DNA from 2 places in the Megasphaera sp. An286 genome. Region 2 is predicted to be linked to the other one. Evidence: riboswitches for the same ligand, from Rfam matches in the RefSeq annotation. Region 2 holds a riboswitch; the other holds the start of a gene.

Region 1 (4,490 bases), on a different contig from region 2:
CTGCAGGACGCAGCCGAAGCCAAGGGTCTGTTCTACGCCGGCGACCCCTGCAGCGGCGACTCCTGCTTTATCGGCGGCAATATCGCCACCAACGCCGGCGGCAACCGGGCTGTCAAATACGGTACGACGCGCCATCAGGTATACGACGTGGAAATCGTCAATCCGACGGGCCGCATCGTCCAGCTCGGCGCACGCCTGCAGAAGCAATCGACAGGCTACTGCCTCGAGCAGCTGGTCATCGGCTCGGAAGGCACGCTGGGCATCATCACCAAGGCGACGGTCAAGCTCCTGCCGAAGCCTAAATACGCCCTCGATCTGCTGGCCGTTTTCGATTCGCCGGAACAAGCCATCGGCGCCGTCGGAGCCATTTTAAAGCAAGGCATCGTCCCGACCTGCGTCGAATACATGGACAATATTACGATCCGATCGGTAGAAAAATATCTCCATGAAAAGCTGCAGGGCAGCGATTCGGGCAATTACCTCATCGTCGAAGTCGAAGGCATCAATGACGACGACCTGGACGACAAGGCCGTCGCCTTAGACGAGCTCTGCACGCAGCACGGCGCGTCGTCGGTCCTCGTCGCCGACCACAATAAAATCTGGCAGGCCCGCAAGGCCTTTGCCGAGGCAGTCCGCGCCGAAAGTCTCATCGTCAGCAAAGAAGACGTCGTCGTCCCCGTCGACCAGGAACCGCTCCTGCTGGCGGAAATTCTCCGCCTGGCCGGCAAATACGGCCTGATCACCCGCATTGCCAGCCACGCCGGCGACGGCAACATCCATCTCAACATCTTAAAGCCCGACGATACGCCCTACGAAGACTGGGCCCGCCGGGTCGAACAAAACCAGCAGGAGCTGTACGCCTTCATCTACGCCCACGGCGGCCGCTTATCGGGCGAGCACGGCATCGGCTTTAAGCGGAAGCATTTGATGGAAGAATTTACCAATCCCGACGAGCTGGCCATGATGAAAGCTATCAAAAAAGCCCTGGACCCCAACAATATCCTCAATCCGGGCAAAATATTCGACATAGAATAGGCCTGTCCCAGCCCGGCCGGCCGCGGCGGCTCTTGCCAAGGATAGCCATTCTGTGTATAATGATTCATGTAGTCATATATCTTCAGGGCAGGGTGAAATTCCCGATCGGCGGTATAGTCCGCGAACGCTACGGCGTAGGAGCCATGTGCTCGTGATTTGGTGCAATTCCAAAACCGACAGTATAGTCTGGATGGAAGAAGATACGATGAAGCTGCCGCCGCGCAGCTTGTGTTGTGTTGACCAAAAAGCCCTGACGCTGCTGAACAGACCGTCAGGGCTTTATCATATTCAGGAGGTTTTATTGTGGCAAAGGAAAACAGAAAATTCAATACCGTAGAAGAAGCAATCGAAGAATTGCAAGCCGGGCACATCATCATCGTCACCGACGACCCGGATAGAGAAAATGAAGGCGACTTTATCTGCGCCGCCCAGTACTGCACGACAGAAAACATGAACTTCATGGCGACCCACGGCAAGGGCCTCATCTGCATGCCCATGAGCATCGAATACGCCCGTAAGCTCGGCCTGCCGCCGATGGTAAGCGACAATACGGACAATCACGAAACGGCCTTCACCGTCTCCATCGACCACGTCGATACGACGACGGGTATTTCCGCCGTAGAACGGGCGCTGACGGCCCGCAAATGCACGGAAGAAACGGCCCGTCCCGAAGACTTCCGCCGTCCCGGCCATAACTTCCCCTTGATCGCCAAGCGCGGCGGCGTCCTGGCCCGCAACGGCCATACGGAAGCGACGGTCGACCTCATGCGCCTTGCCGGACTGAAGCAAGTCGGCCTGTGCTGCGAAATCATGGCCGACGACGGCACGATGATGCAGACACCGCAGCTGTGGGAATTGGCCGACAAGTACAATTTAAAATTCATCACCATTCACGACCTGCAGAACTACTGCCGCCGCCACGACAAGCACGTCGTCCGCGAAGCCGTCGCTAAAATGCCGACGAAATTCGGCGAATTCAAGATTTACGGCTACGTCAACGACTTGACGGGCGAACACCACGTCGCCCTCGTCAAAGGCGACATCGGCGACGGCAAAAACCTGCTCTGCCGCGTCCACTCCGAATGCCTGACGGGCGACGTATTCGGTTCGTGCCGCTGCGACTGCGGCGAACAGCTGGCCGCCGCCATGACCCAGATCAACGCCGAAGGCCGGGGCATTCTCCTCTACATGCGCCAGGAAGGCCGGGGCATCGGCCTCATCAACAAGCTGAAGGCCTACGTCCTCCAGGAACAGGGCTACGACACCGTAGAAGCCAATGAAAAACTGGGCTTTGCGCCGGACCTGCGCGAATATTGGATAGGCGCTCAGATTCTGCAGGATTTGGGAGCCAAAGAACTGCGCCTGCTGACGAACAACCCGGAAAAAATCTACGGCCTCGAAGGCTTCGGCGTAGAAATCGTAGAACGCGTGCCGATTGAAATGAAGCCCCAGGAGTTCGACGAATTCTACTTGGAAACGAAAAAACATAAGATGGGACACATTCTCCCCCATTTGCGCTGATACGCGCCGATAAAGGGAGCCGCATCGGATTTCGCCGACGCGGCTCCTTTTCGTTACGCCCGTTGTTCCTTCAATATGAATTGATCCTTATGATATTCGATAAGGCCCTCTTTTTTCATCCGGCTCAGCTCTGCTGACATGGCGCTCCGGTCGACAGAGAGGAAATCGGCCAGCTGCTGCCGGTTAAAGGGCAGCGTAAACGACGGCGCTCCCTGCCGCAGCGCTTCTTCCGACAAATAAAACATGAGCTTCTGCCGCGTCGACCGCTGCGACATATAGCGGATTTTCTGGGTGAGCTCCATATTGCGCCGGGCCATGATCGCCAGAAGATTTAAAGCTACCCGTTCCTGAGACTTCGTCAAAACTTGTCCGGCGTGGATGATGCTGTTCACGTTGATAAATAAGACTTCCGTCGGCTCTACTGCGACGACATCTACTGTCGACGACGCGTCGGGAATACAGGCAAAGGCTTCGCCGAATAAGCTGCCTGGGCGCATCTGCGACAAGATATTCCGGTTTCCCCAATAGTCTTCCTGCAGGATGTGGACCATGCCGGACAAGACGATGCCGATTTGCCCGATAGGATCGCCGGCATACCAGATAAAATTTCCCTTGGCGTAGGTCCGTTTATATGCCTTCATGCCGTCTAATATCTTGCTGATTTCTTCCGCCGGGATGCCGGCGAACAGCTCGGAATGCTGTATGACAGGTAAAAAAGAATTCAAATTCATCCACCTCGTTGTAAAAACAACAGATTTTTCCCTCGCGCCATAGTATACTTTCATCATAACGCAGCGCCGCCTAACACGGCGCTGCCTGCCAATACGATACCTAATGGGAGGAATACTATATGATTCGAAGAATTATTCAGATAGACGCGGAAAAATGCAACGGCTGCGGCGCCTGCGCGGCGGCCTGCCACGAAGGAGCCATCGCCATGGTAGACGGAAAAGCCCGTCTCATGCGCGACGATTACTGCGACGGATTAGGCGACTGCCTGCCCCACTGCCCGACAAACGCCATCACCTTCGTAGAGCGCGAAGCCGCCCCCTATGACGAAGCTGCCGTAAAGGCCAATATGAAAACAAAAGGCTTAGAATATAAGGGCAGATGTCCTGGCAGCCAGGCCCGCACCCTTTCTCACAGCTGCCCCGGCCAGGCGGCTAAATCCCTGCAGGCCTCTACAGCAGTTTCCAGCACGCCGGCATCGAACCAATCACAGCTGCGCCAATGGCCCGTGCAAATCAAGCTCGCGCCGGTCAAAGCGGACTATTTCGACGGAGCCCATCTGCTCATCGCCGCAGACTGCACAGCTTATGCCTACGCCCGGTTCCACGAGGATTTCATCTGCAATAAAATCACCCTTATCGGCTGCCCTAAATTGGACAGCGTCGACTATTCTGAAAAATTGACGGAAATCATCAGGCAGAACGATATCAAGGACGTCGTCATCGTCCGCATGGAAGTCCCCTGCTGCGGCGGCTTGGAAATGGCTGCAAAGAAAGCCCTTCAGCAGAGCGGCAAGTTCATTCCCTGGCAGGTCAAGACCCTTACGATCGACGGCCGCATCAAGGAAGACTGATGTTCTGGCTTAAAGCAATTCCCCGCCCTTTATATTGTAAAAAAAGAAGCTTACCTTTCATAGGATAAGCTTCTTTTTTATGGAGAGAAACTTCGTACCGCCTTATACGTTCCATTCTTCTTTCAGCGTAGATAAGCACATGAAAGTCTGAGACGACGAAACCGTCGGGATTTCATTCAACTCTTCCATAAGGAATTTTTCTAAATCGTCAGGAGTTTTTACCAATACTTTCAAGAGGTAATCAAAGGCCCCCACTACGTGATGGCACTCCAAGACCTGAGGGAACTGGACGACCTTTTCCCGGAATTCTTCGACGTCGCCGGACCGTTCCATATTAACCATAATAAAAGCC
Region 2 (4,490 bases):
TTCGTGCCGGCCCGTTCGATAGCCTGTTCGATATTTTCCGTCGTAATGACGCCGAACATGATAGGCACGCCTGTCTTCAGGGACGCCTGAGCAATGCCCTTGGCTGCTTCATTGCAGACCAGGTCGTAGTGGCTCGTCGCGCCGCGGATGACTGCGCCGAGGCAGATGACGGCGTCGTATTTGCCCGATTCGGCCATTTTCTGGGCGATGAGGGGAATTTCAAAGGAGCCGGGAACCCAGGCCGTCGTGATATCGTCGTCGCTTACGCCGTGACGATGGAGGGCGTCGTATGCGCCGCCGAGGAGCTTGCTGCAGATAAATTCGTTGAAACGCGCTACGACGATACCAAACTTAGAACCAGAACCAATTAATTGACCTTCTTTAATGTGTGCCATAGTAGAACACTCTCCTATTCTGAAATAGTATTTTAAAATCCATTTTCCAACAGCGTTTCCATTGTGATGCCGGAACGTTTGCCCGTATGGGCTGTTGTAAAGCTATGGACATATTTCCCAATTACGTCGGTTTCCAAATTGACGACGGCGCCGGGATGCTTGTCGATGAGCGTCGTATTGGCCATCGTATGGGGAATGATGGAAACGGAAAATTGGCTGTTGCCTACGGAAACGACGGTCAGGCTGATGCCGTCGATAGCGATAGAGCCCTTTTCGACGATGAACGGCTCCATGTCCTTGGGAATGGAAATCGTAATGACCCGGGCGATGCCGTCGGCGGCGATGCGGGCGATATGGCCGACGCCGTCGATATGGCCGCTGACGATGTGGCCGCCCAGCCTGCCGCCGACCTGCATAGCCCGTTCCAAATTGACCTTCGAGCCGCTCTTGATGTCGCTCAGGGACGAACGGCGCATCGTTTCGTGCATGACGTCGGCCGTGAAGGACGAATCCGTCATGGAGGTCACCGTCAGGCAGACGCCGTTGACGGCGATGCTGTCGCCGAGCTGCGTCCCTTCCAGTACCTTACGGGCCTGAATCGTCAGCTTTATCGAGTCGGGACGGCGGTCCATCTGGCCGACGGTGCCCAATTCCTCAATGATGCCAGTGAACATAAGCTCCCTCCCTGTTCGCATTATACGCTGTAATCAAAATATTGCCGTCGTGCAGCTCGACCGAATCGTAAGACAGGGGCAGGCATTCGTCGAGGGAATCGACGCCGTGGCCGCCGACAGACGACAGGGCCTGTTCGCCGCCGATGACTTTGTCGCCGATAAAGGCGTATATCTTATCGACGAGCTTGTGGTCGAAGAAGGTTCCCTGAATCTTGCTGCCCCCTTCGACGAGGATGCTCTGCAACCCCTGCTTGTACAGCAAGTCCAGGGCGGCAGGCAAATCGATGTGGCGATCCTTGTTCAGCGGAGCCAGCAGGACGGTGACGCCCATGTTTTTCAATTCTCTCATCTTTTCTACCGGGCAGAGGGACGTCGTCACGACGATGGTCGGCGACGTCTTATCCGTCAGGACGAGGGAATTGAGGGGAATATGCCCCTGCGAATCCATGATGATGCGTACCGGCTGGTGCGGTTCGTCGTGGGCTTCGCGGCGGATGCGGCAGGTCAGCAGCGGATTGTCGAGCTTGACCGTATTGATGCCGACGAGGATGCCGTCGTAGATAGAGCGCAGGTAGTGGCCGTAATTGCGGGCCCATTGATTCGTAATCCACTGGGATTTTCCCGTCCGCGAGGCGATGCAGCCGTCGAGGCTCTGCGCTATTTTGACGGCGATAAACGGCTTCTGCACCATCATATTTTTAATGAATACTTCGTTCAGCTGAGCGGCTTCCTTGGAAAGCAGCCCGATTTCGACAGGTATGCCGGCCTGCCGGAGAATGGCCGCTCCCTTTCCCGCTACGAGAGGGTTGGGATCCAGCATGGCGATGACGACCTTGCCGACTCCCTTTTCCACGAGCGTGCGGGCGCAGGGCGGCGTCCGCCCGTAATGCGCGCAGGGTTCCAGCGTAACGTATACCGTCGCGCCCTTTGCCTTGTCGCCGGCTTCGCGCAGGGCCCATACTTCCGCATGGGGCGTGCCGGCCTGGCGATGGTAGCCCGTGCCGACGATTTCACCGTCTTTTACGATGACGCAGCCGACGGCCGGATTCGGCGTTGTATACCCTAAGGCCAGCTTTGCCAGCTCCAGGGCTTTTCTCATATAATCTACCGGTTCCAAATCTGTCATTCCTTTCCTGATAGATTTTGTTATAAAAAATAAAAAGGCTACGGGTATGGAAACCCAATAGCCTTTTGCGCACAACAAAAATAAACGAAACGTCGTCTTTTCCCATCCAGACTATACTGTCGGTACCGAAATCGCATCGGTTCAGCCCCGCTTACGCCAGGCTAGCGGACTATACCGCCGGTCAGGAATTGAAAGCTGCCCTTTCTCACCTTGCCCCAAAGACTATTATTCATATCCACCTATGATTTTAGCACATAAGGGATAGAAATACAAGTACAGACTTCTTACCGCAGCGCGGCGATGGCTGCAGCCCGGTCTGCCGCTCCAAATACGGCGCTTCCCGCAACGAGGAAGGTAGCGCCGGCTTCCTTGACCGCCTGTACTGTATCGGCGTTGACGCCGCCGTCTACTTCTACGACGGCTTCCGTGTTGCCGACGGAATCGAGCAGCGCCCTGGCTTCACGGATTTTATCCAGCGAATAAGGAATGAATTTCTGGCCGCCGAAACCGGGATTGACGCTCATGATGAGGATCATATCGAGCTGCGCCGCCACGCAGGATAAAGACGATACGGGCGTAGCCGGATTCAAGGCAACGCCGCACTTCATGCCGGCGCTGCGGATATGCTGCAGCGTGCTGTCCAGGTGAGGACACGCTTCCTGATGGACTGTAACGTACTGCACGCCGGCTTTTGCCAGGCCGTCTACGTATACGTCGGGATGTTCGACCATCAAATGGGCGTCGAAGGGAATGGAAACGTGCTTCCGCAAGGCGGCGATGATCGGCACGCCGAACGTCAGGTTCGGCACGAAATGGCCGTCCATCATATCGAGATGGATGCAGTCTGCTCCCTTTGATTCTACGTCTTTAATTTCTTCAGCCAGCCGGGAAAAATCGGCGGACAAAATAGAAGGACAAATGTGTATCATACCTATCGGTTCCTTTCGAGAATAGAATTGACGATTTTGCAGTACGTTTCATACCGTTCTTTCTGTATCTTGCCTTCGGCAACGGCATCCTTTACGGGGCAGTCCGGCTCCGACAAGTGGAGGCATGACGAAAAGCGGCAGCGTCCGCCGTAAGGCGTCATGTCAGGAAATAAGGCGAAGACCTCCCCTTTGTCGAGATGTTCGAATTCCAGCGAACTGAATCCCGGCGTATCGATGACATACGTATCGCCTTCCAGCTGCATGATTTCCGAGTGCCTCGTCGTATGGCGGCCCCGCTTTATTTTTTCGCTGACTGAGCCGACAGACAGGTCCCGCCCTAAAATCTGAGACAGCAGGCTCGACTTCCCGACGCCGGACGGCCCGGCAAATACGGTCATCTTATGAGGAAGCAAAGCCTTGATGGAGTCCAGCCCTTCGCCGGTAACGGCAGACACAAGATAGACATCATAGCCGCAGGTTTCATAAAAGGCTTTATAAGCTTCCGCTGTTTCACGGTCTAAATCGCACTTGTTAAAGCACAGCTTCGGATGAACGCCGCCGTATTCGCAGGTCATGAGCAGCTTGTCGACGAGAAACTGATTGGGATCCGGCGATTGCGCCGCCATGATGACAAACATCTGATCGATGTTGGCCACAGCCGGGCGGCGGAGGCTGTTCCGCCGCGGCAGCTGCTTTTCGACAACGCCCTTTCCGCCGCCTAATTCCGTAATTTCCAGCTCATCTCCGACGAGTATCTTCGCCTTGACCTTTCCCCGGCGACGGCATTCGACGAGCTGTCCGGCGCCGATATCTACGTAGTAATATCCGTTGTAATTTTTTATAACGCGGCCTGTAGTCATGATCCTCCTTCAATTAAATGTACTGATCCTGTACTAACGAATTGTTGATATATACCTTGACGCGAGTCTTGCCTACGCCGCTGATATTTTTAGTAATGCTGTCGCCGCCGGACTGGTTCTTGTCATAGACGACACGGGTACCGTTGTCGTCCGTCACGACGATCTGCACGTGCTGACTCGACGCGCCGGAAGGAACGCTGATATTCACCGTGCCGTAATGAGGCGTGCCGGCCGGTTCCTGATTATTGGCGCTGCCGTCGGGGACGGCTGCCGCCGTGCCGTATTCGACGGTCAAATCGACGACGTTGCCGCTGCGCGGACTTTGTTTGACAACCTTAGCTAGGGCGTTGTCCTTGGACGCATCCAGATTGGTCACGTTGCCGACGATATATCCGGCGTTTTCCAAGGTCTTCATAGCCGTATCCAAGGTCATGCCGCTGACGGTCGGCGCATCCTGTCCGTTTTTAGCGTCATTCTTCTTTTCGGCCTTGCGGCAGATAATGACG

Evidence for each region. Region 2 has a riboswitch for FMN ahead of ribD (bifunctional diaminohydroxyphosphoribosylaminopyrimidine deaminase/5-amino-6-(5-phosphoribosylamino)uracil reductase RibD). Riboswitches for the same ligand answer to the same signal wherever they lie in the genome.
Region 1: it holds a riboswitch for FMN, as region 2 does, so the genes downstream of both, B5F80_RS00165 (bifunctional 3,4-dihydroxy-2-butanone-4-phosphate synthase/GTP cyclohydrolase II) here and ribD (bifunctional diaminohydroxyphosphoribosylaminopyrimidine deaminase/5-amino-6-(5-phosphoribosylamino)uracil reductase RibD) in region 2, are expected to answer to the same signal.

What each region holds. Positions count from the first base shown of each region.
Region 1 is NZ_NFIY01000001.1:42,752-47,241, reverse strand. Features, by position in the region: gene B5F80_RS00170 (FAD-binding oxidoreductase) at 1-1,035, shown strand, start outside; FMN riboswitch at 1,110-1,241, shown strand; gene B5F80_RS00165 (bifunctional 3,4-dihydroxy-2-butanone-4-phosphate synthase/GTP cyclohydrolase II) at 1,339-2,556, shown strand; gene B5F80_RS00160 (Crp/Fnr family transcriptional regulator) at 2,610-3,281, opposite strand; gene B5F80_RS00155 (4Fe-4S binding protein) at 3,407-4,138, shown strand; gene B5F80_RS00150 (Lrp/AsnC family transcriptional regulator) at 4,241-4,490, opposite strand, start outside.
Region 2 is NZ_NFIY01000004.1:105,859-110,348, reverse strand. Features, by position in the region: gene ribE (6,7-dimethyl-8-ribityllumazine synthase) at 1-395, opposite strand, end outside; gene B5F80_RS03400 (riboflavin synthase) at 428-1,069, opposite strand; gene ribD (bifunctional diaminohydroxyphosphoribosylaminopyrimidine deaminase/5-amino-6-(5-phosphoribosylamino)uracil reductase RibD) at 1,050-2,186, opposite strand; FMN riboswitch at 2,286-2,422, opposite strand; gene rpe (ribulose-phosphate 3-epimerase) at 2,480-3,124, opposite strand; gene rsgA (ribosome small subunit-dependent GTPase A) at 3,127-3,984, opposite strand; gene pknB (Stk1 family PASTA domain-containing Ser/Thr kinase) at 3,998-4,490, opposite strand, start outside.